Regions from separate parts of the Bacillus sp. JZ109 genome, predicted to be linked through region 1. Evidence: predicted binding sites of a transcription regulator. Region 1 holds the regulator's gene; the other holds the start of a gene.
The links. Region 1 encodes Rex, which represses fermentation and respiration genes when NADH is low (regulators of the CRP and FNR family bind a similar motif). Its sites were predicted from a motif close to TTGTGAAATATTTCACAA; they were not measured.
Positions count from the first base shown of each region.

Region 2: the regulator Rex is predicted to act here: its motif matches at 3,844-3,861, upstream of M1D94_RS01990 (YwiC-like family protein).

Region 1 is NZ_CP096388.1:3,413,829-3,422,759, reverse strand. Features, by position in the region: gene M1D94_RS17985 (ABC-F family ATP-binding cassette domain-containing protein) at 1-365, opposite strand, end outside; gene moaC (cyclic pyranopterin monophosphate synthase MoaC) at 491-1,003, shown strand; gene M1D94_RS17975 (redox-sensing transcriptional repressor Rex) at 1,000-1,647, shown strand; gene tatAY (sec-independent protein translocase protein TatAY) at 1,669-1,842, shown strand; gene tatC (twin-arginine translocase subunit TatC) at 1,849-2,613, shown strand; gene M1D94_RS17960 (YdiK family protein) at 2,845-3,036, opposite strand; gene M1D94_RS17955 (CPBP family intramembrane glutamic endopeptidase) at 3,033-3,767, opposite strand; gene groES (co-chaperone GroES) at 4,009-4,293, shown strand; gene groL (chaperonin GroEL) at 4,340-5,971, shown strand; gene M1D94_RS17940 (alpha/beta hydrolase) at 6,631-7,626, shown strand; gene gutR (glucitol operon transcriptional regulator GutR) at 7,710-8,931, opposite strand, start outside.
Region 2 is NZ_CP096388.1:377,173-386,103, forward strand. Features, by position in the region: gene argS (arginine--tRNA ligase) at 1-885, shown strand, start outside; gene narK (nitrate transporter NarK) at 1,021-2,208, shown strand; gene fnr (fumarate/nitrate reduction transcriptional regulator Fnr) at 2,307-3,023, shown strand; gene M1D94_RS01990 (YwiC-like family protein) at 3,055-3,774, opposite strand; gene arfM (Crp/Fnr family transcriptional regulator ArfM) at 3,918-4,394, shown strand; gene M1D94_RS02000 (nitrate reductase subunit alpha) at 4,585-8,271, shown strand; gene narH (nitrate reductase subunit beta) at 8,261-8,931, shown strand, end outside.

The DNA of each region.
Region 1 (8,931 bases):
GTTTTCATGATGCTTTCTAATTCACCCGGGTCAGCTGCCGCCATTTTTTCTTCCATAGCCCGCATTTCCTTTTCCATTGCTTTTAAGTGGTCAAAAACAGTCAGCAGCTCTTCTTTTATGGTAAGCTTAGAATCCAAGCCAGTATGCTGGGCGAGATATCCCATTGTAATATCTTTCGGTTTAATAATTTCGCCCTTCTCATACGAAAGCTGGCCTGCGATAATTTTAAGGAGCGTGGATTTTCCGGCGCCATTTCTTCCTACAATGGCGATGCGATCACGATTTCTGACTTCCAGTTTTATATTGTTTAAAATAGTATCAGCACCAAATGATTTGGACAGCTGATTAATTTGTAAGATCATCATATTATTTCACCTCTGCTATAATAAGTTAAGTGTAGCTTATGAACCAGAAGTCAGCAAACAATACATTGGCCATATAAGACATAGAGAAGAAAATAGTGTATGATCTGTTTAAGGAGCGTTTTAATATGAATGGATTTTCTCATTTTAATGAACAGGGCAGAGCCCAGATGGTGGATATTAGCGAAAAATCTTCGACTGTCCGTACTGCGGCGGCTGTTTCAAGCGTACACATGAAGAATGAGGTGTACGAGAAAATACAGAGTCACGATATCGGCAAAGGAGATGTACTGGCTGTCGCACAGGTGGCAGGCATTATGGCCGCAAAGCAAACGTCGAATATCATTCCGATGTGCCATCCGCTTTCATTGAGCGGGGTAGATATATCGTTTGACTGGAAAATAAAAGAAGCAGAAGTTATACTTCATATAAAAGCACAGGTCAAAACGAAAGGGAGTACAGGTGTGGAAATGGAAGCGCTCACTTCTGCATCGGTGTGCGCTCTTACCGTTTACGATATGTGCAAGGCCCTTGATAAGGGGATGGTCATCGGCCCTACTTTCTTGCTGGAGAAGACAGGCGGGAAAAACGGTGACTTTAAAAGAGAACTATCCGAGTATAATTTGGAGGACCAAAAATGAATAAGGATCAATCAAAAATTCCGCAGGCGACGGCGAAACGGCTGCCGCTTTACTATCGCTTTTTAAAGAATCTGCATGCGTCAGGAAAACAGCGTGTATCATCCGCTGAACTCAGTGATGCCGTAAAGGTTGATTCTGCCACGATTCGGAGGGATTTTTCCTATTTTGGAGCTCTTGGCAAAAAAGGATACGGATATAATGTGGATTATTTGCTGTCTTTTTTCCGGAAAACGCTTGATCAGGATGAGATGACAGACGTCATCTTGATTGGTGTCGGGAACTTGGGAACGGCATTTCTTCACTATAATTTCACAAAAAACAATAACACAAAAATTTCTATGGCTTTTGATATAAATGAGAGTAAAATAGGAACTGAGGTAGGCGGCGTGCCCGTCTATAACCTTGATGACCTTGAACAACACGTAAAAGATGAATCAGTTGCCATTCTTACAGTGCCTGCAGTTGCCGCTCAATCCATTACAGACAGATTGGTCGCATTAGGAATCAAGGGAATCCTTAATTTTACGCCGGCCCGTTTGAATGTGCCGGAACACATTCGAATTCATCATATAGATTTAGCAGTTGAGCTTCAGTCACTGGTTTATTTTTTGAAGCATTATTCAGTTTTAGAGGAAATCGAATAGAGGGAAAGGAGGAGCCCAAATATGCCGATCGGTCCTGGAAGCCTTGCTGTTATCGCAATCGTTGCTCTGATTATCTTCGGTCCCAAAAAGCTGCCTGAATTGGGGAAAGCAGCGGGAGACACACTTCGTGAATTCAAAAACGCTACTAAAGGATTAACGAGTGATGAAGAGGAAAAAAAGAAAGAAGATCAGTAAGTTAGGATGACACGAATGAAAGTGAATCAAATGTCGCTGCTGGAGCATATTGCTGAGCTTCGAAAACGGTTGCTGATTGTAGCGCTGGCGTTTGTCGTTTTCTTTATTGCTGGATTTTTTTTAGCAAAGCCGATTATTGTGTACCTGCAAGAAACAGATGAAGCGAAGCAGCTTACGCTTAACGCGTTTAACCTGACAGACCCGCTTTATGTGTTTATGCAATTTGCATTTATCATCGGCATAGTCTTGACCTCGCCGGTTATTCTTTATCAGCTTTGGGCTTTTGTGAGCCCGGGCCTCTATGAGAAAGAGCGCAAAGTAACGCTCAGCTACATTCCGATCTCTATTTTGCTGTTTTTAGCGGGCTTATCTTTTTCATATTATATTTTATTTCCTTTTGTTGTTGATTTTATGAAGCGGATTTCTCAGGACTTGAATGTCAATCAGGTGATCGGAATTAATGAATATTTTCATTTTCTTCTGCAGCTGACGATTCCGTTTGGACTGCTGTTCCAAATGCCGGTCATCCTCATGTTTTTGACCAGGCTCGGAATTGTGACACCGATGTTCTTGGCGAAAATCAGAAAGTATGCGTATTTTACGCTGCTGGTGATCGCAGCCCTGATTACACCGCCTGAGCTTCTGTCCCATATGATGGTCACAGTCCCGCTTTTGATTTTATATGAAATCAGTATCCTTATATCGAAGGCCGCTTATCGGAAAGCACAGAAAAGCAGTGCAGCCGATCAGGACGTGTCTTCCGGGCAATAATAAAAAATCCATTTCTCATGAGAGAAATGGATTCAGCGTGTTGACAAACCCCCGCATTCGTTGTCAAGTCTGTGCGTTGGTGCTCACGAATGAAAACATTCGCTCCGCTCCAATGCTCGCCTTTCCTAGACTTCAAGGGATTTCAATCACGCTGAAAATGACAAAATCCTAAAACGAAAGCCGTTTTAGGATTTAATTTGAATCCATTTCTCGTTCAGAAATGGATTTTCTTTATTTCTGGTTCTTTTTGATTTTAAATGAAAAGGCGAACATCTTAAAAGAAATGCTGATGTTGTAAGCGGCGAACACCATCAGCAGGATGGAGTAAAATGACCACATGCTGCCTGGCGAGCTTGCGGCAAGATAAGTAAAGATGCACCCTACGGCAAAGTAGATCATTCCCCAAACTACCGGGTTTCTCATAAAAATAATCCTCCAATAATCAATTGCATTTGTGTGCTCTGCTGTTCAAGGTAATTCCGAACAGGCTCAAGCTGCATGATGACGACGAATGTATTCATCATTAAATGGGCGAAAATCGGCACCCATATCCGTTTTGTTCTCGCATATAAAAAGGCAAAGGTAAAGCCCATTGCTGTATATAGAAGAAGATGCTTCAAATCAGCGTGAACAATACCGAAGATAACCGAGCTGATCAGTCCTGCGAAAAAGAAATTCGTTTTTTCGTACAGCGCGCCGAAAATGATTTTTCTGAAGATGATTTCTTCTAATATAGGCCCGACGATGGAAGAAACGATAATCATGAGCGGGACTGCCTGAATGACATCCAGAATCGCTTGTGTATTTTCTGATTCTCTTCCGATGCCAAAAACATAATATTCAATAGAGCCTGCTATTCCTTGAGAGAAAAGGGCAATGAAAAAACCGGCTATCGCCCAAAGGATAGAAAGTCCGATTGAGTCCTTCTGTCCGTTTCGCAGCGTTTCTTTCGGAACGGTTCTCAGAATGAGCAGAACAACAACGAGACAGGCGATAAAGCTGATAACGGACCATAAACCTTGTGCATGCAGCATATTTTCATCTGTAGGCTGTCCTCCGGCATAACCGAATTTAAATAACAAGGGAATCGCGATTAATGCGGAAAACTGCATGATGATATATGTCAAAATAATAAACCAATACTGTTTTCTCAAATGGTATGTACTCCTTTGTTAAGTGGGTTTCGTTCATCTCTACAGCTATTGTAACATAATCGGTACGGGGGGTGAAAAAGCTAACGGAAAAGGGAGCGGAAAAGAATGATGTAAGCGTGAAAAATTTTTTATCTTATCACTTGAAATTGGAAGGGAGATTCTTTATTATAAGAATTGTGTTAGCACTCTTTAGTGCTGAGTGCTAAAATTACATATTCATACTATTGAGGAGGTTATTACATTGTTAAAGCCATTAGGTGATCGCGTTGTCATTGAACTCGTAGAATCTGAAGAAAAAACTGCCAGCGGAATTGTGTTGCCGGATTCTGCAAAAGAAAAACCGCAAGAAGGCAAAATCGTGGCAGCTGGTTCAGGTCGCGTGTTAGAAAGCGGAGAGCGCGTTGCTTTAGAAGTAAAAGAGGGCGACCGCATTATCTTCTCAAAATACGCAGGTACTGAAGTGAAATATGAAGGTACTGAATACTTAATCTTACGTGAAAGCGACATTTTAGCTGTTATCGGCTAATTCTTAAATAAACAATACTTAAAACATTTGAGGAGGTCTTGTAAACATGGCAAAAGAAATTAAGTTTAGTGAAGAAGCTCGCCGCGCAATGCTTCGCGGTGTCGATGCACTTGCTGATGCTGTTAAAGTAACTTTAGGACCAAAAGGACGCAACGTGGTTCTAGAGAAAAAATTCGGTTCTCCGTTAATCACAAATGACGGTGTAACAATCGCTAAAGAAATCGAGCTGGAAGACGCGTTTGAAAACATGGGTGCTAAGCTTGTTGCTGAAGTAGCCAGCAAAACAAACGATGTTGCCGGTGACGGTACAACAACTGCAACAGTTCTTGCGCAAGCAATGATTCGTGAAGGCCTTAAAAACGTAACAGCAGGCGCTAACCCTGTAGGCGTGCGTAAAGGGATGGAACAAGCTGTAGCGGTTGCGATCGAAAACTTAAAAGAAATTTCTAAGCCAATCGAAGGCAAAGAGTCTATCGCTCAGGTTGCTGCGATCTCTGCTGCTGATGAGGAAGTCGGAAGCCTTATCGCTGAAGCAATGGAGCGCGTAGGAAACGACGGCGTTATCACAATCGAAGAGTCTAAAGGCTTCACAACTGAGCTTGAAGTTGTTGAAGGTATGCAATTCGACCGCGGATATGCGTCTCCTTACATGGTAACTGACTCTGATAAGATGGAAGCGGTTCTTGACAATCCTTACATCTTAATCACAGACAAAAAAATCACAAACATTCAAGAAATCCTTCCTGTGCTTGAGCAGGTTGTTCAGCAAGGCAAACCATTGCTTCTGATCGCTGAGGATGTTGAAGGCGAAGCACTTGCTACACTTGTTGTGAACAAACTTCGCGGCACATTCAACGCAGTGGCTGTTAAAGCTCCTGGCTTCGGTGACCGCCGTAAAGCAATGCTTGAAGACATCGCTGTCCTTACTGGCGGAGAAGTCATCACAGAAGATCTTGGTCTTGACCTGAAATCTACTCAAATCGCTCAATTGGGACGCGCTTCTAAAGTTGTCGTTACTAAAGAAAACACAACAATCGTTGAAGGCGCTGGCGAAACAGACAAAATTTCTGCCCGCGTGACTCAAATCCGCGCTCAAGTGGAAGAAACAACTTCTGAATTCGACAGAGAAAAATTACAAGAGCGTCTTGCTAAACTTGCTGGCGGCGTAGCTGTCATCAAAGTCGGCGCTGCGACTGAAACTGAACTGAAAGAGCGTAAACTTCGCATCGAAGACGCCCTGAACTCAACTCGCGCAGCTGTTGAAGAAGGCATCGTATCCGGTGGTGGTACAGCGCTTGTAAACGTATATAACAAAGTCGCTGCAGTTGAAGCTGAAGGCGATGCTCAAACTGGTATCAACATCGTGCTTCGCGCGCTTGAAGAGCCAATCCGTCAAATCGCACACAATGCTGGTCTTGAAGGATCTGTCATCGTTGAGCGCCTCAAAAACGAAGAAATCGGCGTAGGCTTCAACGCTGCAACTGGCGAATGGGTAAACATGATCGAAAAAGGTATCGTTGACCCAACAAAAGTTACACGCTCAGCTCTTCAAAACGCTGCGTCTGTAGCTGCAATGTTCTTAACAACTGAAGCCGTTGTCGCTGACAAGCCAGAAGAAAACGCTGGCGGCGGAATGCCTGACATGGGCGGCATGGGCGGTATGGGCGGCATGATGTAAAACCGACAAAAAAACCTTGATTTACAAAGGTTTGTCGGCAACGGACGTCATTTTTGATGCCCTATTGATGCCATTTGTAAATTTCGAGGCTTCTCATGAGTTCATTGAACTTGTGAGAAGCTTCTTTTTTTTTGTCTTTCGTAGTTTGATTTTTTCAGCACTGTTCTATATCGATTTTCAATAGTTTTGATAATCCCGATATGAACTAATCAATTGACCAAAATACAAAAAATCTACCCGCTCAGATTCCTGTTTACCTTTAACAAACGGCTTACTGTAACTTCAGTAAACTGCATTTCTGTTATGATTATAAAAAGGGTTTAAAAATTATTCGTGCAAATCCTCTGTTACTTCTCTCCCTATTGCAGACAGGAGATGGTATCCTCTCATAAGATAAAAAAGCCCCAGTTATCTAAATAAATAGTGTCACCAACACTCTTAGACGTTTCCCCAAGGAAAACATTGTCAAAAGAAATCCTATTAAAATGTCTATTTGTGCTGCTTTTTAGCTACTAAGACGATGTATGTAAATTCACTGGCGATGTAGTTAGGTTCTTCCACCAACATCTTGATAATATTGATCCCTACTCTATGGAGACCGACATTCCAATTATTAAATCTAATATTAGTTTTTTATGATTACCAAGGAGGACTTAATAGTGCATTTTTCAGAAATGATAGATCGCTTGGCTTTATATGATTTACACAGAAAAAGAAGCAAAGATAAACATTTTTCTGCTGCTATTGCAGCCGATATCGATGATAGAGAGGAATTTTACAGTGCAAATATAGCTGATGTTTCAATTGACTTGAATGAATCTAAAAAAAATTATAGGGTTGGAACATTTTGTTATGAATCCTTAATTCAAACTGGGAATCCTGTTAATGATACTTTAAAAGGGGAGGTTTTTTTAAATAAAAATGATATAGATCAACCCAATGTCATCTTTGTACACGGCTGGCGCATGGATTCGTTCGATAGAATCAAAAAAATATTTCATAAACGTATAATGAACGATTTAGGCTGGAATATGTATTATTATTCTCTTCCATACCATTTTGAAAGAGAACCGGAAAATTCACTGTATAGTGGCGAGTTGATGATTAGTGCAAATATTGATCGTACAATTGAGTCGACAAGACAGGCCATTGTCGATTTACGGGCATTAATTCACTGGATAAAAGCAAATAAAAAAGGCCCTGTTATCATAGTGGGGGTAAGCTTAGGGGGATGGGTTACTAATCTAATTGCAACCCTAGAATCCCAAATTGATGTAGTGGTATCAATCTTTTATGCCAATCGCCTTTCTTATTCAATATGGAACACGATCCCAGGTAAATTCATAAGAGAAGAATTAGAACAAAATGGTGTGACCTATGAAGATTTAACAAAATATTGGAATATCACAGATCCTAGTCAAGCCTTGCCGAAAGTTAATAAAGATAACATTCTGCTGATTTCTGCTAAACATGATCAGTATATTGACTTAAAAGATGCAGATTATTTATGGGAAAGCTGGGGGAAACCCACAAGATATGTCTACAATTGTGGTCATTCCGGTATTGTTCTTTGTCGCAAAAAGCTGGCAAATGATACGCTTTCCTTTATAAGAGAAAGGATAAATACGGGAAAACCTGGTTCAGTACATTTGTAGACCTTAATAAGAAACGAAAGGCCAACTGCAACTTCAGTTGGCCTTTCCTATTTATTGAGTGAGAGTGCTGACAGAACTACGTACTACTCGTTTTCTTTAGTCACCCTTGCCAAAAGTTCCACCTCTCCACGAATCCCAATCGCAGGCTCCCAAGAATCAATCAAACGAATCGCCTTCTGATTAGATTCCATAGCTTCCGCATGATCTCCTTTACGGTACAACAACTGTGCCATCCCATAATAATAATAGATCAGCTCAACCTGATTGGCGTTATGTTTGTCATAGAGCATTTGCTCAAAGGCTTCTTCCGCTTTCTCAAATTGACCACATTTCACGTAAGCGACACCCAGATTGAAATAGGCTTCTATCGTTTTTTCGCCGCCGTACGTGGAGCTGATTTCATTTGCCGCTTCGTATAATTGAATGGCTTCTTCATGATGACCTCTCGCAAAGCTTAAGTCACCGCGAACCAATAGAACTCTGTGTTGAATGGTAGGGGAAATCGGTTGATTTTCGATTTCGTTTAAAATGGTCTCTGCATTTTCCTGTTGCCCGTCTTTTAAAAAAAGCCTTGCTTTGAGTGCGTGTCCCCAAACCTTTAGATCATAGGCATCGTGAGCGTCTGATTGTTCCAGAATCCTCAGCCCGGCTTCAATTTGCTGCAAGGCCCTGTCTAAATCATTGACTTCCATCAGAGCCCAGCCTGCTGTGTCGATTCGGAAGTACGCTTCTCGTGTGTGTTTGCCTAATTGATGGGCGGCGTCGGCGGCTTTGCATCCGTATTCGATACGCAGGGGCAGGTTGATTCTGCTTAGAAAATGGCTGATGCGGGTGATGAGTTCGATTAGGATTTCTTTTTGTTCAGTTTCACTTGCCCATTGGATGACCTTTAAGATGTTTGGCCATTCTTGATTCATATGATCTAAGTTCCGTCCCAGCAGGTAGCTCCAATAGATAGAGTTGGGCTGTTCCCGCTTTAAATGGGTTTCGGTATAATCAACATAATAGTGCGCCCAGCGATTGCGGGCTTCTTTTTCATATTCGTGCTGTTCGGACAAGTGCTGTTCTCCGTAAGCGACAACGGTTTGGTGCGCTAAGTATTGTGTCCTGCCTTGGCTTCGTTCCGGCTGAATCAGCGCATATGACCGCATTTGTTCCATAGCGTAATGAAAACGGCGGGCGACTAATCCGGCTGCTGCAGCCAGGCTTTTCTCATCTGGCGGCTTGCTGAAAAAGCAAAGCGTCTGCCATAGCTTTCGCGTATCTTCATTGCATCTATCCCAGGTGCGGCCAAAGAGGAATTCA
Region 2 (8,931 bases), 1.1 Mb from region 1:
GAAACTTCACTGTACCAAAATGGAAAAATCGACACGGCGCTTGAAGCGCTCCGCGAAAAAGGCCATGTCTATGAAGAAGACGGCGCGACTTGGTTCCGTTCCACGACGTTCGGCGATGATAAAGACCGCGTATTGATCAAGAAGGACGGCACGTACACGTACCTGCTTCCTGATATCGCGTATCATAAGGACAAGCTTGACCGCGGCTTTGATAAGCTGATCAACGTTTGGGGCGCCGATCACCACGGCTACATCCCTCGTATGAAAGCGGCAATCGAAGCGCTGGGCTATGAAAAAGGAACGCTTGAAGTAGAAATCATTCAGCTCGTTCACCTTTACAAAAACGGCGAGAAAATGAAAATGAGCAAACGGACCGGTAAAGCCGTAACGATGCGTGACCTGATTGAAGAAGTCGGCTTGGATGCCGTTCGTTACTTCTTTGCAATGCGAAGTGCGGACACCCATATGGATTTTGACTTAGATCTTGCTGTATCAACATCTAACGAAAACCCTGTGTATTATGCACAATATGCGCATGCCCGTATTTGCAGCATGCTTCGCCAAGGGGAAGAGCTGGGACTTAAACCGGCGGCAGATCTTGATTTCAGCCATATTCAATCAGAAAAAGAATACGATCTGCTGAAAACGATCGGCGGCTTCCCAGAGGCAGTGGCGGAAGCAGCGGAAAAACGAATTCCGCACCGTGTCACAAACTATATTTATGATCTGGCTTCTGCTCTGCACAGCTTCTACAACGCAGAGAAAGTCATCGACCCTGAAAATGAAGAGAAGAGCCGCGCGCGCCTGGCTTTAATGAAGGCAACGCAAATTACGCTGAACAATGCGCTTCAGCTGATCGGCGTATCGGCTCCGGAAAAAATGTAATCACGATCAAAAGGGCAAAGTCTTCGGGCTTTGTCCTTTTTTTATGAGAAAAACGTGTGATGTAATTCACAATCCTGTTTGGCGAGTTTTTGTATGATAAGACTGATTATTGAATCATTGAAAGGGGCAAGCCAAATGATCAACCGTCAACACATTCAATTATCGTTACAGTCATTAAGCTTGGTGGCAGGGTTTATGGTTTGGGTGCTGATTTCATCACTCATTTCCCAAATCACATTAGATATTCATTTAAGCAAGGGTGAGATTTCTTTGGTGACGGCGATTCCTGTGATCCTCGGGTCGCTTCTCCGCATTCCTTTAGGGTATTTAACGAACAGGTTTGGCGCGCGGCTCATGTTTATGGTCAGCTTCATCCTGCTTTTATTTCCTGTATTTTGGATCAGTATCGCGGACTCTCTGTTTGATTTAATCGCAGGCGGCTTTTTCTTAGGGATCGGGGGAGCGGTGTTTTCCATTGGAGTGACCTCCCTCCCGAAATATTATCCGAAAGAAAAGCACGGTGTCGTCAATGGGATTTACGGTGCAGGAAATATCGGGACAGCCGTTACGACATTTGCAGCGCCGGTTATCGCTCAAGCCGTCGGGTGGAAATCAACCGTGCAGATGTATCTGGTTTTGCTGGCTGTCTTTGCCTTACTGCACGTTTTGTTCGGCGACAGGCATGAGAAGAAGGTCAAAGTTTCTGTTAAGACTCAAATCAAAGCCGTTTACCGAAATCATGTGCTATGGTTTCTGAGCCTGTTTTATTTTATTACGTTCGGTGCCTTTGTCGCCTTCACTATCTATCTGCCGAACTTTCTGGTCGAGCATTTTGGGCTGAATCCTGCAGATGCCGGCTTGCGGACGGCTGGCTTTATTGCGGTTTCTACGCTGCTCAGGCCTGCGGGTGGATTCCTGGCTGATAAAATGAGCCCGCTCCGCATCTTAATGTTTGTTTTTGCCGGGCTTACATTATCAGGTATTATCCTATCGTTCTCGCCGACAATTGGCCTTTATACGTTTGGATCATTAACCGTGGCCGTCTGCTCAGGCATAGGAAACGGGACTGTTTTTAAACTGGTGCCTTTCTATTTTTCCAAGCAAGCGGGGATTGCCAATGGGATTGTGTCTGCCATGGGCGGATTAGGCGGCTTTTTTCCTCCGCTCATATTGGCGAGTGTGTTTCAGGCAACAGGCCAGTACGCGATCGGGTTTATGGCGCTTTCAGAGGTGGCGTTAGCCAGTTTTGTCCTTGTCATATGGATGTATTGGCAGGAAAGAATGAAAACACACACGGAGAGAAACAGCCAGAGCATCAACTAACACTGGGGCATTCACAAGATTGTTAGTTTTTTCTCGATGGGTACAAATCAATTCACGTTACAATAAACACACAACGTGACTTTCTTCGAGGTGAGCTCATGAATTTTCTCTCTGTTCGACCATCTGATAGTGATCTTATTTCCAGCGATCTGCATGAATTGCTGGAATCGATCAGCACGAAAAGAAAAATGGAAAAACACACGTATTTGTTTCGAGAAGGAATGGATGCAGAAGAGCTTTATCTGATTCAATCAGGACTCATTGAAATCGGCAAGCTGACATCTGATGGAAAAGACCTGACGCTTAGAATCTGCCAAAAGCATGATATCGTCGGAGAATTAACACTTTTCACTGAAGAACCAAGGTATATGCTCAGTGCAAAAGTGCTAGAGGATGGCGAGGTGCTCGTCATTAATAAAAATAAGCTGGAAAAAGAATTAATCCAAAACGGCGCTTTGACATTTGAGTTCATGAAATGGATGAGCACGCACCTCCGGAAGATTCAGTCCAAAATCAGGGATCTGCTTCTTCATGGCAAAAAGGGGGCGCTCTATTCTACCCTTATCCGCTTATCAAACAGCTACGGAGTGAAGCGAAGCGACGGCATTCTGATTAACATTGTCCTGACAAATCAGGATTTGGCAAAGTTTTGTGCGGCTGCACGGGAAAGCATCAACCGTATGCTGGGAGATCTCCGCAAAAAAGGGGTTATTTCGATAGACGAATCCGGAAAAATTATTTTGCACAAGCGGGACTATTTACGATGTGAGATTGAGTGTGAAAATTGCCCGCTGGAGATTTGCAATATTGACTGAAAAAAACAAGGACAGCGGTGTCCTTGTTTTTTTACCTTGTCATAAAGAGGCACATGACGGCAAAAAAGAAGCAGGCATTCACGATTTCCAGAATGCCAATCGTTTTTACGGGCCAATCTCTTCCATGAAAAAACCATGCCCGCAAGCTGCTCGGGATAAAAGCGAGAAACGCCCATCCTGCTCCGAAAAGAGCGGATAAAAAGGGGAGCAGCAGGTGATATCCCCATGACCAGTATGCAAATGTCCTGTTTTTTCTTTCACGAATCACCGATTTCACATAAAAGGAACTCCCGATAAAAAATAAAGCAGACTGCAAGAAAATAAACCAAGCCCAGCCGTCGAGGGTTCCCATCCCCAGCCAGCAGCTCGCAAACCCGCCCGAACAAAAGAACAAGACACCTGCAACATCATTCAATAGGGCTCGTTCGTTTTTTCTGCGGGCAAAATACATATGTATGAGAAACAGCGGCAGTAAAGAAACGCCCATCCAGATGAGAGGCGGCTTATGAAAGACCGAGATCATCAAAAAGCAGCAGGCGGGAAAACCGTAATAACACATCCACTTTTGATATGGTTTGCTTTGTTTCTTTTTTAAGGCAAGCGTAACGGGATAAACCGCTAAGTATAGGAAAAGCCAGCCTAGGAAGAGCGGAATATGCCAAATAACGGGGCCTCCCTTGACCATGCCGAGTAAAAATGGGATCAGCAGCATCGCCCACGCGCCGTGCTGCTTCGGAATCAGCGCCTTCATCGAAATCCTCCTTTTTTCTTTCATTATAAATGCAGTCACCCTCCTGATAAGTGACATTCATCATACAGGCTGTGAAATACATCACTGCTGTACAGGCTCAGTCGAGCTACACTAAAGCTATCCTTAGCACAGGAGGTTTTCCTATGAATCAGTGTGACTATTTATTATTTCTGAAACAACTTCCTATGTTTAATGAAGTGCCTCTATCCATTGTCGAAACCTTGCTGAAAAACGGCACGTTTATCCGCGGCTCATGTGATCAGTCTCCATCTTTTCTTCATTCTCAATCTGTTTATATTGTATTAAAAGGCAGTGTCCGTTTTATGGACACAAGGCTCCCTGAAGGGTCGAAAACCGTTGCGCTGTGGGAAAAAGGCGATGTGTTTCCGATTGATGAAAAAGGCGGGCTTTATTTATCGCCCTTTATCTCAGTCAATGCCACTTCAGACATTCTGATTCTCAACATCCCATATTACATATTTAAGAAAATGATGTCTTATCATCCGCAGCTGCAAATGAACTTTTTGGCTATGCTTCAGCAAAATGTTTTTTGTTCCTATCAATTATTTTTGCGGTATCTGCATACATCACAGGATGAAAACGCCGAGCCCGGTTCTTAAATAGAGCCGGTTTTTTTGATCTTTGAAAGGCGGCTAATGACCCAAGCGTTCTGCCTGAACGCAGCCTTCCTTCTCCTTTGTGTGAACATTTTGTGAAAAAAGCGGAGTGTGTGACATAGTTCACAAGGAAACACGCTGTCTCTGTTTATAGTGAACTTAGCATCACCTGACTCGGAAGGAGTGAACTCTCATGAAGAAAAAGAAAATGAGTCCGTTGTTTAGGAGATTGAATTATTTCTCTCCTATCGAACACCATTCAAATAAACATAGCCAAACTACCCGCGAGGATCGCGATTGGGAGAATGTATACAGAAACAGATGGCAGTACGACAAAGTCGTTCGCTCCACCCACGGCGTCAACTGTACAGGGTCTTGCAGCTGGAATATTTATGTGAAAAACGGAATTGTCACGTGGGAAGGGCAAAATTTGAATTATCCATCAACAGGCCCGGATATGCCTGATTTTGAACCGAGAGGCTGCCCGCGGGGGGCCAGCTTTTCATGGTATATCTACAGCCCGCTGCGTGTGAAATATCCATACGTGCGCGGTGTACTGATTAATTTATGGCGGGAGGCACTGCAAGAACATCAAAATCCATTGGACGCCTGGAAATCGATCGTCGAAAACCCTGAAAAAGCGAAGTCCTATAAACAGGCGAGAGGGAAAGGCGGTTTTGTGCGCGCTGAATGGCCGGAGGTGCTGAAGCTGATTTCAGCCTCTCTGCTGTATACAGTGATGAAATACGGGCCTGACCGAAACGTCGGTTTTTCTCCGATTCCGGCCATGTCCATGATCAGCCATGCATCAGGCTCCCGGTTTATGTCGTTAATCGGAGGCCCTATGCTCAGTTTTTATGACTGGTATGCGGATCTTCCACCAGCATCCCCGCAAATTTGGGGTGACCAGACGGACGTTCCGGAAAGCAGTGATTGGTACAATTCCGGCTATATCATCACATGGGGCTCCAACGTTCCGTTAACGAGAACGCCTGACGCGCATTTTTTGGCGGAGGCCCGCTATAAAGGCGCTAAGGTCATTTCGATCAGTCCGGATTTTGCGGAATCCTCAAAGTTCGCGGATGACTGGCTGAGTATTCGCCAAGGGACTGACGGGGCACTTGCGATGGCGATGGGTCATGTCATTCTGCAGGAATTTTACGTGAACCAAGAAACTGAACGTTTTATTGAGTACGCGAAGCAATACACTGATTTTCCATTTCTCGTCACCCTGTCAAAAGAAAATGGCGTATACACAGCGGGACGGTTTCTGCATGCGAAGGACATCGGGCGGAAGACAAAGCATGATCAGTGGAAGCCTGCGGTTTGGGATGAACAAACAAGTTCATTTGCCATACCCCAAGGGACAATGGGATCGCGCTGGGACGGGCAGCAGAAATGGAACCTGCACATGATTGATGAAGAAACCGGGGAACCGATTGAACCCCGTCTCTCTGTGCTGGGAATAGAGGACGAAATCGGCACGGTGCGCATCCCGTATTTTTCAAATGACGGAAACAAAGTGCTCGAGCGGGATCTACCTATTAAAAAAATGAACCTGAACGGTGAAGAAACGTACATCACGACCGTGTTTGACTTGATACTGGCTAACTACGGCGTGAACCGGGGTATCGGCGAACGATCGGCTGTCTCCTATGATGATCCTGAGCCGTTTACGCCTGCCTGGCAGGAACAAATGACAGGAATCAAAAAAGAAGCTGTCGTTAAGATTGCCAGAGAGTTTGCTCAAAATGCGATCGATACAGACGGCCGGTCCATGATTATCGTAGGGGCCGGCATTAACCACTGGTTCAACTCCGACACGATCTACCGAGCGGTGTTAAATCTTGTTTTACTTGTAGGCGCCCAAGGCGTAAACGGCGGAGGCTGGGCCCATTACGTGGGGCAGGAAAAGCTCCGACCTGCTGAAGGGTGGCAGACGATTGCAACTGCAAAGGACTGGGAGGGCGTGCCCAAGCTGCAAAACGGCACCTCATTTTTCTACTTTGCGACAGATCAGTGGCGTTATGAGGACCAGCCGATCAGTGATTTGGCATCACCGATTGCTGCGTCATCCCGTTACAAGCACCACGCTGATTACAATGTGCTGGCCGCGCGGCTGGGGTGGCTTCCGTCTTACCCGACTTTCAATCAAAATGGCATCGATCTGTATAAAGAAGCTGAAAAAGCAGGGGCAGAAACACCTGAAGACGTTGGTGCGTACGTGGCCTCACAGCTCCAAGAGAAAAAACTGAAATTCGCGATTGAAGATCCTGATAATGAAGTGAATTTCCCAAGAAATCTCTTCGTATGGCGGGCAAATCTGATCTCGAGCTCAGGAAAAGGGCATGAATATTTTCTCAAGCATTTGTTGGGGACGACAAACGGCTTGATGAATGACGACAGCGACAGCATCCGCCCTGAAGAAATTAAATGGCGGGAGCAGGCGCCGGAAGGAAAGCTCGACTTGTTAATCAATCTTGACTTCCGAATGGCCGGTACGGCGCTGTATTCCGATATCGTGCTGCCGGCGGCGACATGGTATGAAAAACACGATCTCAGCAGCACAGATATGCATCCGTTCATTCATCCATTTGCTCCGGCGATCTCAGCTCCGTGGGAATCGAAGTCAGACTGGGATATTTTCAAGGCGCTGTCAAAAGCCGTTTCCGATCTGGCAGAAGAAGTCAATATGGAGCCGGTGAAAGAAGTGGTTGCGACGCCGCTCCTCCACGACACCATGCAGGAATTGGCCCAGCCATTCGGCAAAATCAATGACTGGAGCAAGGGCGAATGTGAAGCCATTCCGGGAAAAACGATGCCGAACATCCAAGTCGTTGAACGGGATTACAAACACATTTTTCATAAAATGACTGCACTTGGTCCGAACGTTGCTTTAAAGCCGAGCGGAACAAAAGGGATGAGCTGGTCAATAGCCGATGAATATGAATCACTCAAACAGAGATTGGGAGAAATCACCTCGGACAGTGTGGCAAAGGGATGTCCGAATATAAGTGAAGCAAAGCAGGCTGCAGAAGCGATTTTAACCCTATCATCCACTTCGAATGGAAAGGTCGCAGTAAAAGCATGGGAATCACTTGAAAACATCACAAACCTGAAGCTGAAAGACCTGGCGGAAGAACGCGAGGAAGAATGCTTTACGTTCGAACAAATTACAGCCCAGCCGAAAACGGTGATCACGTCTCCAGCGTTTTCCGGCTCTGAAAAAGGAGGGCGCAGGTATTCGCCGTTTACAACGAATGTTGAAAAATTAATTCCGTGGCGGACGCTGACAGGCAGACAATCCTATTATGTCGATCATGAACTGATGATGGAATTCGGTGAAACGATGGCGACATTCAAACCGATCCTTCAGCATCGCCCGTTTCTGAGCAAGCGGCCTGATCAAGAGGGAAAAGAAATCGTCCTCAATTATTTGACGCCGCATAATAAATGGTCTGTCCACAGCATGTATTTTGATTCACTGCCAATGCTGACGCTGTTCCGCGGCGGGCCAACCGTGTGGATGAATAAAGATGATGCAGAGGACACGGATATCAAAGACAACGATTGGATTGAATGCTTTAACCGAAATGGTGTTGTCGTCGCGAGAGCCGTTTTGTCTCATCGGATTCCTAAAGGAATGGCGTTTATGCACCATGCCCAGGACCGCCACATCAACGTGCCAGGAACAAAGCTGACGAATAACCGCGGAGGCACCCATAACAGCCCGACAAGGATTCACGTCAAGCCGACACAGATGATCGGTGGCTACGCCCAGCTCAGCTACGGCTTTAATTATTACGGTCCAACGGGGAATCAGCGCGACCTGAACGTCGTCATCCGCAAGCTGAAGGAGGTCGATTGGCTTGAAGATTAAAGCGCAAATCGGTATGGTCATGAACTTGGATAAATGCATCGGCTGCCACACGTGCAGCGTCACTTGCAAAAACACGTGGACAAACCGTTCCGGTGCGGAATATATGTACTTCAATAATGTAGAAACAAAGCCGGGCATCGGCTACCCGAAGCAATGGGAGGACCAGGACAAATATAAAGGCGGCTGGACATTGAAAAAAGGAAAGCTCGAGCTGAAATCGGGCTCGAAAACCAATCGGCTTGCAGGCCTTTTCTATAATCCGAATCAGCCGTCGATTGATGATTACTATGAGCCCTGGAACTATGATTATGAAACATTAACGAACAGCCCGCAGAAAAAACACCAGCCAGTAGCACGCCCGAAATCGTCCTTGACGGGGGATTTCATGAATATCGAATGGGGACCGAACTGGGAGGATGATCTCGCGGGCGGCCACATAACGGGACTTGAAGATCCCAACGTACAAAAGATGGAGGAATCGATCAAAACAGAATTCGATGAGGTCTTTATGATGTATTTGCCCCGTATTTGCGAGCACTGCATCAACCCGGCGTGCGTCTCATCCTGTCCATCCGGCGCCATGTACAAACGCGAGGAGGACGGCATTGTGCTTGTGGATCAAAACGCATGCCGTTCATGGAGATATTGCGTCTCATCCTG